2 regions of the Salinifilum ghardaiensis genome follow, and region 2 is predicted to be linked to the other one. Evidence: riboswitches for the same ligand, from Rfam matches in the RefSeq annotation. Region 2 holds a riboswitch; the other holds the start of a gene.

Region 1 (7,718 bases), 1.3 Mb from region 2:
ACATCGCGGCGACGTTGAGGTCGTGCAGCGCCACCACGGTCGTCGTCGGCAGGTCGACGAACAGGTTCAGCAGGTCGAACTGGTGCTGGATGTCCAGGTGGTTCGTCGGCTCGTCCAGCAGCAGCTCCCGCGGCTGCTGCGCCAGGGCGCGGGCGATCTGCACCCGTTGGCGCTCCCCGCCGGACAGCGTCTGCCACCGCCGGTCGGCCTTGCCGGCCAAGCCGGTGCGCTCCAGCGCGTCCTGCACCGCGGTCTCGTCGGCGGCCGAGGCGGGCTGCCACGGCCGGCGGTGCGGGATGCGGCCCAGCCGCACCACCTCGACCACGGACAGCGGCACCTGCGTGTCGCTGTGCTGCTCGACCACCGCCACTCGCCGGGCCACGGCGCGGCGGCCGAGGTCCGCGAGCGCGCGGCCGTCCAGCGTGACCACTCCCGCGGTCGGGGAGAGCACCCCGGCCAGCAGCCGCAGCAGCGTCGACTTGCCGGACCCGTTCGGTCCGAGCACGCCGACGGTGGAACCCTCCTGCGGGGTGAGGCTCACCCCGTCGAGGACGAGCGCGCCGCCGAGCGTGCGGGTCACGCGGTCCGCGGCCAGTCCGTCACCGGTCATCGCGTCTCCCGGGCGCGGTAGAGGATGAGCACGAACGCGGGCACGCCGATCAGCGCGGTCATCACGCCCACGGGGATCTCCTGCGGGTCGAGCAGCGTGCGGCCGAGGGTGTCCACCCACACCAGGAACACCGCCCCGGCCAGCGCCGTCACCGGCAGCAGCCGCGCGTGGTTCGCCCCCGCCACGGCGCGCGCGGCGTGCGGCAGCACCAGGCCGACGAACCCGATCGCGCCGACGGCGCTGACGACCACCGCCGTGAGCAGCGCCGTGGTGCACAGCAGCACCAGCCGCGTGCGGGCCACCGCCACGCCGAGAGCGGCCGCGGCGTCCTCGCCGAAGGCGAACGCGTCCAGCGACCGGGCGTGGCCGCCGCAGAGCACCAGCGCCACCGCCAGCGCCGCGGTGCACGTGGCCACCTCGGTCCAGGCGGCGTTGCCCAGCGACCCCAGCAGCCAGAACATCACCCCGCGCGTGGTCTGCGCGTCGGCCGAGGTGAGCACGATGAACGAGGTCAGCGCCGAGAACAGCTGCATCGCCGCCACCCCGGCCAGCACCACCCGGTCGGTGGTGCCGCCGAGCAGGTGCGCCAGCACCAGCACGAGGGTGAACGAGACGATCGCGCCGGCGAACGCGCCGGCCGACATCGACACCGCCCCGCCGCCGAAGCCGAGCACGAGCACCAGCACCGCCCCGGTCGACGCGCCGGAGGACACGCCCAGCACGAACGGGTCGGCCAGCGGGTTGCGCAGCAGCGACTGCATGATCGCCCCGCAGGTGGCCAGGCCCGCGCCGCACACCGCGGCCAGCAGCGTGCGCGGCAGCCGCAGGTTCCACACGATGCCCTCGCGGATCAGCGACAGCGAGGACTCGCCGAGCCCGAGGCGGGCGGCCACGGTGGCGTACACGTCGCCGACGCGGATCTCGGCCGGGCCGATGGTGATGGCCACGGCCACCGATCCCGCCAGCGCGGCCAGCCCCACCACCAGCAACAGCGGCAGCCACGCGCGCCGGGCCGCGCGGGTCGTCCCGGCCGCGCTCACCGGTCGCGCCCGAACTCGCGCAGCTTGGCGGCGACCTTCTCCACTCCGGCCACGGTGCGGATCGACGGGTTCATCGCCTGCCCGCTCAGCCGCACGTACCGGTGGTTCTCGACCGCGTCCATGTGGGCCGTGGCCGGGTGCGACTCGAGGAAGGCGATCTTGGCGCGCGCGGTCTCGGCCGTCTCCGACCGGCGCGAGAGGTCGCCGAGCACGAGCACGTCCGGGTTGCGCTCGGCCACGGTCTCCCAGTTGATCTGCGGCCACTCCGCGTGCGTGTCGGCGAAGGCGTTGCGCGCGCCGACCTGGTCGGTGATGATGCCCGGCGCGCCGCAGCAGCCCGCCAGGTAGGGCGACTCGGAGTTGGCGAACCAGAACATCAGCGACGTGCCGGAGGCGTCGAGGCCGCGGGTGGCGCGGTCCATGCGTGCCTGCAGGTCGGCGACGAGTCGTTCGCCGCGCCGGGGCACGTCGAACAGCTCCGCCAGCTCGCGGACCTCGCGGTAGAGGGTCTGCATCGACAGCGGGTGCTGCCGCCGCCCGTCGCCGGAGCCGCTGTTGTCCTTGGCGCAGTCGGCGGGGGAGAGGTAGCTGTTCACGCCGAGCTCGGCGAACTGTCCCCGCGTGGCGACCCCGCCGGGGCCGAGGGTGGACACGAACGAGGCGGTGACGAAGTCGGGTTCGGCGGCCAGCACCGACTCGAACGACGGCATGTCGTCGGCCAGGCGCGGCACCGACGCGTTCGCCGCGGCCAGTTCCTGCGGCAGCGGGTCGGTCCACATGGACGTGCCCACGATGCGGTCGCCCAGCCCGAGCGCCAGCAGGATCTCCGTGGTGCCCTGGTTCAGCGACACGACCCGCTGCGGCGGCCGGTCCAGTTCGGTGCGCGTGCCGCAGTTGTCCACGGCGCGGGGGTAGCCGGGGGCGGGCGGTTGCTGCTGCGGCGCCGCTGCGGTACCGCAGCCGGCCAGCAGCGCGAGCGCGGACAGCAGGGACAACGGCAGAGCGAGGCGGTGCAGTGCCGACAGCAAGCGCACGAACGCTCCTCGGTGTCGAAGGGGCCGAGACGCGGGCCCGCGGGTGCATGACAAGACCCGGCCGCGCGGGCCGGGAGCCAGCAGGTCTTCGGACTCGGGGTCTTCCGGGCGGAACGCCTTCCCGGAGGGCGTGCTCCAGTGGCTGAGCCCGGGGCCGTTCCACGACTCCGTGTTCCGCCCGTCGCCCACACCGCTGCGCGTCAGTTCCGGATTCGCACCGGATTCCCTGACTCACGTCGCGCGTGAGTTCGACTGGCGAACGACAACGTACCACCCGCGCCGACCCGGCCCACCCGCCCCGGCGAAACCCCTGGTCACGCCGCGATCCGGCGGGTGAGGGGTGAGTTGGGGCACCCCCGCGGCCCCGCCCGGACGACCCGGGCGGTCGGGTCAGGCAGCCGCGGCGGCACCCCCAGGCCGTCGAGGAGTCACAGCAGGCTCAGCTGCCGCGGCCGCGGCTGGCGCCGCACCGGCTGCGCATCGACGACCGCATCGCCCAACCCGTCCAGCAACGGGCTGCGGCGCCGGTCGCGACCGCCGCGGCGCGCCGCACCGGTGAGGTACAACCGCTCGTGCGCGCGGGTCATGCCCACGAACACCAGCCGCCGCTCCTCGGCGAGCGCCTGCTCGTCCGGCGGGGACTGCGGCCACGACAGCGGCAGCAGCCCGTCCTCGCAGCCGGCCAGGAACACCACCGGGAACTCCAGGCCCTTGGCCGCGTGCAGCGTCAGCAGGCACACCGCCTCGGCCCGCGGGTCCAGCACGTCGACCTCCGCGCCGAGCGCGACCTCGCGGGCCAGCTCGGTCACGTCGCGGCAGCGGCGGGCCAGCGGCAGCAGCAGATCCACCGCGTGGTGCACCTGCGCGGCCGTCTCGTCCGGCACCCGCCCGGCCACCACCTCGGCCGCCCGCCGCATCCCGGTGACCACGTCGTCCGCGGCGCCCCCGCCGGCGCGGGCGAGTTCGTCGGTGACCAGCCGCACCCCGGTGCGCTGGGCCAGCCGCTCGTGCGAACGGCGCTGCACCGGCAGGCCCTGCCGGTCCAACGCCTCGGCCAGGGCGTGCGCCTGCGCCTCGGTGCGGTAGAGCACGGCGACGTCGCCGAAACCGAACCCGCCGCGCTCGTGCCCGCTGGCCCGACCCGCGTCCAACGCGTGGAACGACGCCCCGCCGAGCAGCTGCTCGACCGTGCCGGCGATGTAGGCCGCCTCGGCGTGCTCGTCGGCGGCGGTGTGCCGCACGATCCGGTGCGCCGGCCGGTCCCCGGCCGCGGCCAGCACCCGGTCCGGCACGAACGTCGACGCCGCCACCGCCCGCTGCGCCGCGGTGAGGATGTGCGCCCCGCTGCGGTAGTTGCGCTGCAGGTGGCACACCCGCGCGGTGGGGAAGTCCGCGGTGAACCGCAGGAAGTAGCCCACGTCGGCGCCGCGGAAGGCGTAGATCGCCTGGTCCGGGTCGCCGATGGCGGTCACGTTGCCCTCCGGCGGGGCCAGCTGCCGCAGCAGCCGGTACTGCACCGCGTCGACGTCCTGGTACTCGTCGACGGTGATCCACGCGAACCGGTCCCGCCACGCCGCGGCGGCCTGCGGGTGCTCGGCGAGCACGGCCACCGCCGCGTCCAGCAGCCCGTCGAAGTCGACCAGGTCGCGCTCGGCCAGCGCCTGGTGGTAGCGCCGCACCAGCGCGGCCACGTCCTCCTCGACCGGCTCGCCCAGCCGGACGCGGCCGGCCGCGTCCGCCAGCCGCCGCGCCCCGCCCTGGTCGCCGGCCAGCGCCAGCCGCAGGTCGTGCTGCACGGCCGCGTCGGCGATGCCGAACCCGGCGGTGAGCCCCGCCGCGTCGGCGTGCTCGCGCAGGATCCGCAGCGCCAGGCCGTGGAACGTGGTCACCGTCATCTCCGCGGCCGGAGCACCGAGCAGCCCCTCCAAGCGCTGCCGCATCTCCGCCGCGGCGCGGCGGGTGAACGTGACCGCCAGGCACGTCCGCGGGTCCGCGCCGCGCTCGGCGACCAGGTGCGCCAGCCGGTGGGTGACCGTGCGGGTCTTGCCCGTGCCCGGTCCGGCCACGATCAGCAGCGGCCCGCCGGCGCAGGCCGCGGCCGCGGCCTGCGCACCGTCCAACCCGGCCAGCAGGCCCGTCGCCGCGACCGCGTCCGGCTCCGGGGGTTCCGTGCCGTCACCGGTCTGCTCAGCGCCGACCGCGACGCCCGGGCGGGCGGGCGCGGCCTGACCGGGGGGCTCCTCGGCAGCCTCCCTGCCGCCGGTGGCCGCATCCGCGTGCTCGCCCGCCCCGGCTGGCGCCGCAGCCCCGCCCGGCGCGTCCGCAGCGCGCCGGGCCGGCACGGTGGGGGTCGGCGCGTCGAACAGGGCTAACGCGGACCCGCCCCACTCGGCCGCCTCGCCCGGGTCGAACAGGCGGATCACCCCGTACTGCCCGTCGAAGCCGGCCTCGCGGCGCACCCGCCCGGCACGCAGCCGACGGATCGCCTCACCCAACGCGGGATCGTGCCCGGCCAACTGCTCGACCGGCACCTCGTCGAGCACGTGCAGCTCCGGCCCGAACGCGGCGGTCACCCGGGAGGTTTCCGCGAACACCGTCTTGCTCTTGGGCCCCACGCCGCGCAGCTCGCCGATGATCTCCGGTAGCGGGATGCGGTTGCGGTAGTCCACCGCGCCCTGCGGGCGCGCCCCGGCGGGCCGGTCGGCCACCGCCGCGACCCGGTTGAGCACCCCGACCGTCAGCGCCTTGCCGCAGTCGGGGCACACCCCGCCGTGCGCGGCGGTGTCCTCCGGGGCGCAGCGCAGCCCGCAGCCGCGGTGCCCGTCGAGGTGGTACTTGCCCTCCTCGGGGAAGAACTCCACCGTGCCGGCGTAGCCGCGGCCGGTTTCCAGCGCGGACTTCACCGCGAAGTAGTCCAGCTCCACGTCGAACGCTGTCGCCTCGCGCGCGACCATCGGCGGCGAGTGCGCATCCGAATAGCTCACCAGCGTGTAGCGGTCCAACCCGGACACGCGCCAGTTCATCTCCGGATCCGACGACAACCCCGTCTCCACGGCGAAGACGTGCCCGGCCAGGTCCCGGTAGCACTCGTCGAGCGAATCGAACCCGGCCTTGGAGCCGAGCGCGGCGAACCACGGCGTCCAGATGTGCGCCGGCACCAGGTACGCCCCGTCGCCGGATTCGAGGGTGATCTCCAGCAAGTCGCGGGAATCCAGCCCGAGGATCGGCCGCCCGTCCGAGGCGAGGTTGCCGATCGTCGACAGCCGCGCGATGAACCGCTCCGCCGCGGCGAAGTCCGGCAGGTAGCACAGGTGGTGCACCTTGCGGGTGTGCCCGCCGGCCTTGTAGATCGTGGAGATCTCCACCGACAGCGCGAACCGCACCGTCCCGCGGCACGACTCCGGCAGGGTGGCCAGCACCTCGGCGTCGACGTCGTCCCGCAGCCGGTACAGCCCCGGCTCCTCGGCCGGCGTCAGCATCTCCTGCGCGTGCGCGAACCAGGCCGGATGGGTGATGTCGCCGGTGCCGAGCAGCGCAACTCCCTTGCGCCGCGCCCACCAGGCCAGGTTCGGCAGCGTCCCGTCCTTGCTGCAGGCCCGCGCGTACTTCGCGTGGATGTGCAAATCGGCGTAGAAGCGCACGCGGAGATCCTGCCAGCCGGCGTGCCCACCGCCCCTGCCGGGGCGATCACCCTGCTAGCGTCGGCCACCGTGAGCGAGGCCGAGGTCGACACCGCGGGCGTGTGCAAGTTCCCCGGCTGCGACCGTCCCGTGGCCGCCGCCTCCGGGCCCGGACGCCCCCCGGAGTACTGCGACCTGCCCGAGCACACCCGCTGGCGCGCGTGGAAGGAGCGGCAACGCCGCGCGGGCGAGACCACCGGCGGCGAGGCCGGCGCGGACGGCGCCACCTCCGACCGGGAGGCCACCCGGCTGCACACCGCCGAACTGCTGCGCCAGTACCGCAGCCTCTCCGAGCAGCTCTCCCGCACCCTGCACGGTGCGCTGGAACACCTCGACGGCCTCACCGACCCCAGCACGGCCGACGCCCAGGTGCGCGCCGCCCACGCCGACGCGGCCGGCCGCGTCGCCCGGGCCGAGCAGGAACTGGCCACCGCGCTGCACCGCGCCGAGCAGGCCGAGACGGCCCAGCAGCAGGCCGAGACCGACCGCGACGCGGCGCGCGCCGACGCCGAAACCGCGCGGCAGCAGGCCGAACAGGCCCAAGCCGACCAGCAGGCCGCCGAGCAGCGCGCGAGCCGCGCCGAGGCCGACGCGGCCGAGCAGGTCGAAACCGCCCGCAACGAGGCCGACGTGGCCATCGACGCCGCGGCCCGCGAGGCCGACCAGCGCGCCGCCGACGCGGAAGCCGCCGCCGAACAGGCCCGCACCGAGGCACGCGAGACCGCCGAGGCCGCCCAGCAGCAGGCCCGCGACGACATCGCCGCCGCAGCAGCCGACCGCGACACCGCCCACGACCGCGCGGTGCGGGCCGAACAGGCCCGCGACACCGTCGAGCAGCAACGCGACGAGCTGCGCGCCGAACGCGACACCGCCCGCCAGCAGCTGCGCGAGGCCCAGGCCGAAACGGACCGGCTGCGCCGCGAGCACGACGAGGCGCTGGGCCGCGAGCGGCAGCAGGCCCAGCACCTCGTGCAGCAGGAACGCGAGGCCGCCGAGCAGCGCGTCGCCGCCGTCGAAGCCGCCCGGCGGGAAACGCTGACCCGGGCGCAGCGCGCCGAGACCCAGCTGGACCAGGCCCAGGCCGACCTGCGGCGCTGGCAAGCCGCCGCGGCCGGGCGGAACGACTCGGAGGAGACCGACGCCGCAGCCGCGAACGCCTCCGGCGAGGCCGCCGGCTGAACGGTGGGCGGATGCCCCGGCGCGAGGCGGGGGCGCGGAGCCGAACCGCGGGTAGTGCTCGGCGTGAGCGCTGACGGGGCACCGCACGGCGGGGCACGAGCTGCCACCGCATTCGGCGCACTCGTGTGACCTGCAGTGATGCTTTTTAGCGTTTTCTTAGTGTGCGAGTAGTGCG
Region 2 (7,718 bases):
TAGTCGTCGGAGTCGGCGATGTCGTGCTCGCGGGTGTCGACGTTCTTCGCGGCGACCTGGATGCGCTTGAACGCCGTCTCCATCTCGGCGCGGGCCTCCCGCCCGTCGAGGCCCCGCCCGTAGGCGTAGCCGCCCCAGGTGGCGTACACCTCGGCGAGGTCCTCGTCGCTGCGCCAGTTCCGCGCATCGATGAGCGGCAGCAGGCCGGCGCCGTAGGCCCCCGGTTTCGAGCCGAAGATCCGCGAGCTGGCGCGGCGCTCGTCGCCGTGCTCGCCGAGATCGGCGCGGTAGTGCGCGGCCACGTAGTTGTCCGCATCGGACTCGTCGAGTTGCGCGACCGCGCGGATCGCGTCGTCGACGAGGCTGACCACGTGCGGGAACGCGTCCCGGAAGAAGCCGGAAATCCGCATCACGACGTCGATGCGCGGACGGCCGAGCTCCTCCAGCGGGACGATCTCGAACCCGGTGACGCGCCGCGAGGCGTCGTCCCACGCGGGGCGGCAGCCCAGCAGCCACAGGATCTCGGCGATGTCGTCGCCCTGCGTCCGCATGGCCGAGGTCCCCCACACGGTGAGCCCGACCGAGCGGGGGTGGGACCCCTGGTCGGCCACGTGCCGCGCGATCAGCGAATCCGCCAGGGACGAACCGACGTCGAAGGCGTTGCGCGAGGGGATGGCCTTGGGGTCGACCGAGTAGAAGTTCCGCCCCGTCGGCAGCACGGAGACCAGTCCCCGGGTGGGCGAACCGGACGGTCCGGACTGGACGAATCCGCCGTCGAGGGCGTGCACCGCGTTGTCGATCTCGTCGGTGGTGCGCGCCAGCCGCGGCACGAGTTCGGCGCAGGCGAAGTGCGCGACCTTCTCGACCTGCGGCACGCTGCCGCCGAGCACCTCCTGCGCGGTCGCGGCGGCGCGGTCGGCGTCCCAGCCGGTGGTGGCCACGGCTTCCACGATGCGCCGCGCCAGCGACTCCAGCAGATCCACCGCGTCCGCCCCGGAGGCGGCGGGCCCGTCCACGAGGTCGGTCAGCGCGCTCGGCACGGACGCGCGGCTGCCGGGGTCGGCGAGCAGCGCCTGCTCGTCCATGCCGAAGTGCTCGGCCAGCGCCGAGCGCAGCCCCGGGACGGCGCCGACCGCTCCGCCGAAGACCTGCCGGGCGCGCAGCACGGCGAGCGCGTCGTTGACGAGCTCCTCGTCCTGCGGGGCCCTGCCCAGCACGTGCAGCCCGTCGCGGATCTGCACGTCCTTGATCTCGCAGAGGTAGCCGTCGATGTGCATCACGAAGTCGTCGAACGAATCCGCGTCCGGCTGCTCCTGCTGGTGCAGGTCGTGGTGCAGCTCGGCCGAGGTGACCAGCTCCCAGATCTGGTCGCGCAGCGCCGGCTTCTTCTCCGGGTCCATGTCGGACACCAACGCGTACTCGTCGAGCAGCTGCTCCAGCTTCGCGATGTCGCCGTAGGAATCGGCCCGGTCCATCGGCGGGATCATGTGGTCGATGACCGTCGCGTGCCCGCGCCGCTTGGCCTGCGTGCCCTCGCCCGGGTCGTTGACGATGAACGGGTACACCAGCGGCATGTCGCCCAGCACCGGGTCGGGGGCGCAGTCGGCCGACAGCCCGATCCCCTTGCCGGGCAACCACTCCAGCGTGCCGTGCTTGCCCAGGTGCACCACGGCGTCGGCGCCGAACTCCTCCTCCAACCACCGGTAGGCGGCGAAGTACTGGTGCGACGGCGGCAGGTCCGGGTCGTGGTAGATCGCGATGGGGTTCTCGCCGAAGCCGCGCGGCGGCTGGATCAGCAGCACCACGTTGCCGAACCGCAGAGCGGCGACGTAGATCGCGCCTTCCTCGTCGACGTAGAGGCCGCCCGGCGGCGTTCCCCAGTGCTCGACCATGCTGTCGGCCAGCGGCTTGGGCAGCGCGTCGAACCACTCGCGGTAGCGCGTCGCCGGGATCCGGACGGCGGCCTGCGACATCTGCTCCTCGGTGAGCCACTCGACGTCGTGCCCGCCCGCGGCGATGAGCCGGTGGATCAGCGCGTCGCCGTCCAGTCCGGACGTGTCGAGACCACCGAGGTCGTAGCCGGCGGATTCGAGCGCGCGCAGCAGCACCACGGCCGAGGCGGGGGTGTCGAGTCCGACGGCGTTGCCGACGCGGGAGTGCTTGGTGGGGTACGACGACAGCACGACGCCGAGGCGCTTGTCCCCGTTGCGGGTTCCGCGCAGCCGGGACAGGGCCACCGCTGTCCCGGCGACGCGCCGCGCGCGCTCCGGATCCGCGACGTAGACCGGGATCTCGTCCTCACCGGACTCCTTGAAGGAGAACGGGACGCTGATCAGGCGGCCGTCGAACTCGGGGACGGCCACCTGCATGGCGGCGTCCATCGGGGACAGCGCGGCGTCGCTCTCCTCCCACTGCGCACGGCTGCTGGTCAGGCACATCCCCTGCAGCACGGGAATGTCCAGTTCGGCCAGAGCGCCGGCGTCCCACGAGTCCTCGTCGCCGCCCGCGCTGGCGTTGGCGGCCACGGAACCGCCCGCGGCGAGCACCGTGGCGATCAGGGCGTCGCACTCGCCGAGGAGTTCGCGCAGCCCTTCGGCGTCCGCCAGGCCGCGCAGCGACCCGCAGTACACCGGCAGCACGTTGGCACCGGCGGCTTCGACCTCGTCGGCGAGCACGTCCACGAACGCGGTGTTCCCGGCCAGGGCGTGCGCCCGGTAGAACACGACGCCGACTGTGGGGCGGGCGGGGTCGTGCTCCCGGCTGCCGTGCACACCGAACTCGGGGGTCTTCTCCGGCGGCTCGAACGCGGTCCCGGTGAGCAGCACCGTGTCCGAGAGGAACCAGGCCAGGTGCGCGAGGTTGCGCGGACCACCTTCCGCCAAGTAGGACAGGGCTTGGGTGGCCACACCGGAGGGAACGGTGGACAGGGCCATCAGCTCCGCGTCCGGAGTCGCCTCGCCGCCGAGCGCGACGGTCGGGACACCGGTCTCGAGGACCGCGTCCAGCCCGTCCTCCCAGGCGCGCTTGCCGCCGAGCAGCCGCACAACGACGATGTCCACACCGGACACCAGGTCGGGCACTTCCTCAGCAGAGACGCGGGCCGGGTTCGCCACGCGGTAGTCCGCTTCGCAGGCACGTGCGGCGAGCAGGTCGGTGTCGGCGGTGGACAGCAGCAGCACACGTGTACTGGCGGATTCGGTCACGCCTCGTCCTCTCTCTCGGGGTGCGCGCCCCGGGTGGGGGTTTGCGGCGCTCGGAGTCTCCTGGCTCCCGGATCACCGCACCTCCCCCGCCTTCCCGCCCGTTCCGGGCCGTGGCATCTCAGGGGCAGCTCCCCGGTCACAGTGGCGCGACCGCCCCGGACTCGCACCGGGTTCCTCCGATTTCGCCGCAGGCTTGCCGGCCCATCCTAACGGGCGCGGCACGCGGCGCCATGAGCTGCTTCACCCGTCTCCCCCGCAACGGCGCCGGGCAGCGCCGCGCAGCGGGAGCGCGCGCGATCGTCGCAGGTGACCAGCGGTCGGCAGCGCCGCGCGGCGCGCGGGTGTGCTGGGCCACACCGGAGGGCGGCTCAGCCCGGCGCGCCCGCGCCACCGACGAGGTCGGCCAGCCTGGCCAGCTGCGCGGAGTCCTCCAGCGCCGAACCCACGGCGACCACCGAGGCCCCGGCCGCGAGGTACTCCTCCGCGTTGCCCGCGTGCACGCCGCCGGTGGCGACCAGGCGCATGCTCGGGAACGGTCCGCGCATCGCGCGGAACCACCCGGCGGAGAGCTCGGCGGCGGGGAAGGCCTTCACCCAGGTCACCCCCAGCCGTTGGGCCCACTGCATCTCGCTCGGGGTGGCCACGCCGGGCAGGTGCGGCACTCGCAGCTCCTCGCTGGTGCGCAGCACTTCGGAATCCAGGCCGGGAGCGACGGTGAACGCCGCGCCGGCGGCGTGCGCCGCGTGCAGCTGGTCGAGGCCGACCACTGTGCCGGCGCCGACGGGGCGTCCGCGCCGCCTGCCCGCTTCGACGGCGGCCCGCAGGGACGGCTCGGCCTCCCCCGTTTCGATCGGCACTTCCACCGCGCGGATCCCCAGGTCCCACGCCCGCTCGGCGAGGCTGACCGTGCGCTGCGGATCCATCCCGCGCAGGATCGCCATGACCGGGACGGTGAACAGCTCGTCGAAGGTGTGCATCTCAGCCCTCCCCGAACCGGAGCGCGCGCCAGCTCTGATCGGAGCGGTCCAACCAGCCGGCGAGCGCGGATTCCTCCGGCGGCGCGGTCTGGTCGGTGGTGCTGAGCAGGCTGTGCGCGGCGAGCAGGTGGCCGAACCGCAGGCGCCGCTGCGGGTCGAAGCCGCGGAGGACGCCCGCGAGGTACCCCGCGGCGAAGGCGTCCCCCGCCCCCACGGGTTCCACGACGTCGACGTGCGGCGCGGGAACGGACACGGGCTCGGCGCCCAGCTCCCAGGCCGCGTTCGCCGCGTCCTTGACGACGACGGTGCCGGGGCGCGGCAGCATCGCCCGCACCTCCTCCGCGGTGCGCGCGCCCCACAGCGCGGCTGCTTCGTCGAGGCCGACGAACACGATGTCGGCGAGGTCGGCGAGCTCCCGCAACCGGGGCGCCGCCTGCTCGGCCGGCCACATCGCGGGGCGGTGGTTCACGTCGAACGACAGCAGGTGCCGGCGTGGACGCGCGAGCAGGTGCTGCACCATCCGGTCGCAGGCCGCCGACAGGGCGGGGGTGATGCCGCTGACGTGCAGGACCTCGACGGCGTCGAGCACTCCGTCGCCGAGGAAGCCCTCGTCCATCGTGGAGGCCGCGGACCCGGAGCGGTAGTAGTGCACGCGCGTGCCGTCCGGTCCGGGGTTCTTGAAGTAGACCCCGGTGGGCGCGGCGGATTCGGTCGCGACGAGGTCGGTGGCCACGCCCGCGGCGGAGATGTCGGCGACGAGGCGCCGCCCGAGCGGGTCGTCGCCCACTTTGCTCGCCCATCCGACCCGGTGTCCCAGCCCGGCCAGGTGCATCGCCACATTGGACTCCGCACCCCCTGCGGAGAGGGTGAACCGCGCGGCGTTCTCGAGGGCGACCGGCTGCTCCGGCGCGATCAGCGACATCGTCTCGCCCACGCACAGCGCCTCGAACGCCCCGGGCAGTTCGGCGGTCATGCGGCACTCCCCTCTCTGCTCACGTCCGGCGCGGCCCGCGGCGGTGCGGCCGGACGCGCCGACCGGGAACACGCTACCCACCCGGCGTGCGCGATCCACAGCGACCGTGCACATGGTGCAAACGATCCACACGGCGCGGAGGTGGAGCCGACCTCTACGCTGGGGCGGGGCGATCACGACTCACCGTCCGCAGGCAAAGGAGCACTCATGAGCCTTCAGCGCCCGGTTGACCCGGACCCGTACTCGCTGCTGCCCGAGGTGCCGCAGTTCACCCTCGCTTCGACCGACGTGACCGACGGGCAGCCCATGGACCAGACCCACGCCTACGACGGCATGGGCATGGGCGGCCGGAACCTCTCGCCCCAGCTGAGCTGGAGCGGTTTCGGGGAATCCGCGAAGAGCTTCGTGGTGACCTGCTTCGACCCGGACGCGCCGATCCCGGGCGGGTTCTGGCACTGGGCCATGGTGGACATCCCCGCCTCGGTGGCCGAGCTGCCCGCGGACGCCGGCAACCGCAACGGCCAGGGCGTCCCGGCGGGGGCCTTCCACGTGGCCAACGACTTCGGCGAGCGCGCCTTCGGCGGCGCCGCCCCGCCGGAAGGCGACCGGCCGCACCGGTACTACTTCGCGGTCATCGCCGCGGACACCGAGAAGCTGGGCGTGGACGACACCGCCAGCCCGGCCGTCGTGAACTTCATGCTCGCGTTCCACACGGTGGGCCGCGCGGTCATCGCCCCGACCTACCAGATCTGAGCCGAGCTCTTCCGCGGTTCTCGCGACCCGCTCTTCCCGCCCCGGTGCACCCCCGCGGAGCACCGGGGCGCACTCGTGCCCGGGGCGCAGGCGCCCACTTATCTGGAACTCCTCCAGAGAGCACAATTTTCATGAAAATTGTGAGTTGTCCCCACGCGGATGGGGGATGGGCCTCCGCTGACGCGCACGAAGATCACCCGTCCGGGGTGCATTTGCAACGCCGGCTGAGCCCTCCTTCCCCGTGCCACGCACGGGGAAGGAGGCAGCAATGATCGCGATCGCACCGGCGGGCTCCGCCGCCGTGCTCACCGCAGTGCTCGTGACCTGCCTCTTCGCCCCGTACGTGGCAGCCGAGCACCGGCGGCACGGCCGACTGCGCCCCGGTCCGAGCCTGATGCGCGCGGCGGTGCTGCTCTACGCCACGGCGGTGGCCTGCTACGTGCTACCACCCGAACCCGACGCGCCCTGCCGCCGTCCGCGCTGGATCCCGCTCGGCCGGCTGAGCCCGTCGGTCACCGACCCGGTGCTGTTGCAGTTCCTCTGCAACATCGCCCTGTTCACACCGTTCGGCGCGTTCCTCGCGCTCGCCGGCCACCGCCTGCCGCGCACGGCGGCGTGGGCCGCGGCCTGCTCGCTGCTGGTGGAGACGACCCAGCTCACCGGCATGTGGGGGTGGGCACCCTGCGCCCACCGCGTGTTCGACGTCGACGACCTCCTGGCGAACACCCTCGGTGCGGCGCTCGGGGCACGGCTGGTCGGCGCGCTGCCGCGAAGGGAGCGATCCGGAGGGCCGACCGCGGACCGAGCCGCTCCCCGCCCGGCCACACCTGCGCGGCGGCTGCTCGCGCGCTGTTGCGACCTCCTCGCGCTGTGGTGGTCGGGCAGTGCCCTGCTCGCAGCGCTCGCCCTGCTGCGCGACACCGGCGCGTTCCCGCCCGCCGGGTCCCGGCTCGCGGAGGCCACCGCCCTGTGGTTCGCCCCCGCGGCGCTGCTGCTGGTGCACACCGCCTGCACCGGTGGCACCCCCGGGCACGGGGCGGTCCTGCTGCGGCTGCGCGGACCGGCACCGCTCGCCCGTGCGGTGGTGCACTGGGCGACGGGGGCCGGGGTGCTGGCGGTCACCCAGGGCGTCGCCGGGCTCGTCGCGCCGGCGTGGCACGCACCGGTGCTGGCGACCGGGCACGTGCTGCACGCCTGCGGCCTGTCGTTGCGCCTGCGCACACCCCCGCGGCGCGATCACGGCCGGGAGGGATCGGCCGGCGGGGCGGCACTGCCCGACCCGGCGGCGGGGACGCCGCGGGCACGACCGAGAATCGAGCCACGACGCGGAATGCCCGCGCAGCACGCGCTGTTGTCCGTAGTCGACGCACGAGCACCCCAACGCGGCGAGCGGTAAGGCAGGCTGGAGCAGTGCCACACTTCGACCTCATCATCCTCGGCTCCGGATCCGGCAACACGATCGTGGACGAACGGTTCGCGGACTGGAACGTCGCCATCGTGGAGAAGGGCATCGGTCCGGAGGACTCCTACGGCGGAACGTGCCTGAACGTGGGGTGCATCCCCAGCAAGATGTTCGTGCACGCCGCCGACGTCGCTGCGACTCCGCGGCACTCGGGCGCACTCGGCGTCGATCTCGCCGACCCGCACGTGCGCTGGCAGGACATCCGCGACCGCATCTTCGGCCGGATCGACGCGATCGCGGAGGGCGGGCGCCGCTACCGCGCCGAGGAGAACGCCAACGTCACCCTCTACCAGGGCTACAGCCGGTTCACCGGGAAGAAGGAGCTGACCGTCTACGGCCTCGAGGGGCCG

What was found. Region 2 has a riboswitch for cobalamin ahead of cobN (cobaltochelatase subunit CobN). Riboswitches for the same ligand answer to the same signal wherever they lie in the genome.
Region 1: it holds a riboswitch for cobalamin, as region 2 does, so the genes downstream of both, ACVGV0_RS12045 (ABC transporter substrate-binding protein) here and cobN (cobaltochelatase subunit CobN) in region 2, are expected to answer to the same signal.

Annotation. Positions count from the first base shown of each region.
Region 1 covers NZ_CM137101.1:2,617,760-2,625,477, reverse strand. Annotated here, with positions in the region: gene ACVGV0_RS12055 (ABC transporter ATP-binding protein) at 1-610, opposite strand, end outside; gene ACVGV0_RS12050 (FecCD family ABC transporter permease) at 607-1,650, opposite strand; gene ACVGV0_RS12045 (ABC transporter substrate-binding protein) at 1,647-2,684, opposite strand; cobalamin riboswitch at 2,747-2,956, opposite strand; gene ACVGV0_RS12040 (UvrD-helicase domain-containing protein) at 3,113-6,325, opposite strand; gene ACVGV0_RS12035 (hypothetical protein) at 6,395-7,543, shown strand.
Region 2 covers NZ_CM137101.1:3,945,353-3,953,070, forward strand. Annotated here, with positions in the region: gene cobN (cobaltochelatase subunit CobN) at 1-3,203, opposite strand, end outside; cobalamin riboswitch at 3,258-3,379, opposite strand; gene ACVGV0_RS17980 (bifunctional 4-hydroxy-2-oxoglutarate aldolase/2-dehydro-3-deoxy-phosphogluconate aldolase) at 3,572-4,180, opposite strand; gene ACVGV0_RS17985 (sugar kinase) at 4,182-5,153, opposite strand; gene ACVGV0_RS17990 (YbhB/YbcL family Raf kinase inhibitor-like protein) at 5,361-5,906, shown strand; gene ACVGV0_RS17995 (VanZ family protein) at 6,175-7,302, shown strand; gene ACVGV0_RS18000 (mycothione reductase) at 7,317-7,718, shown strand, end outside.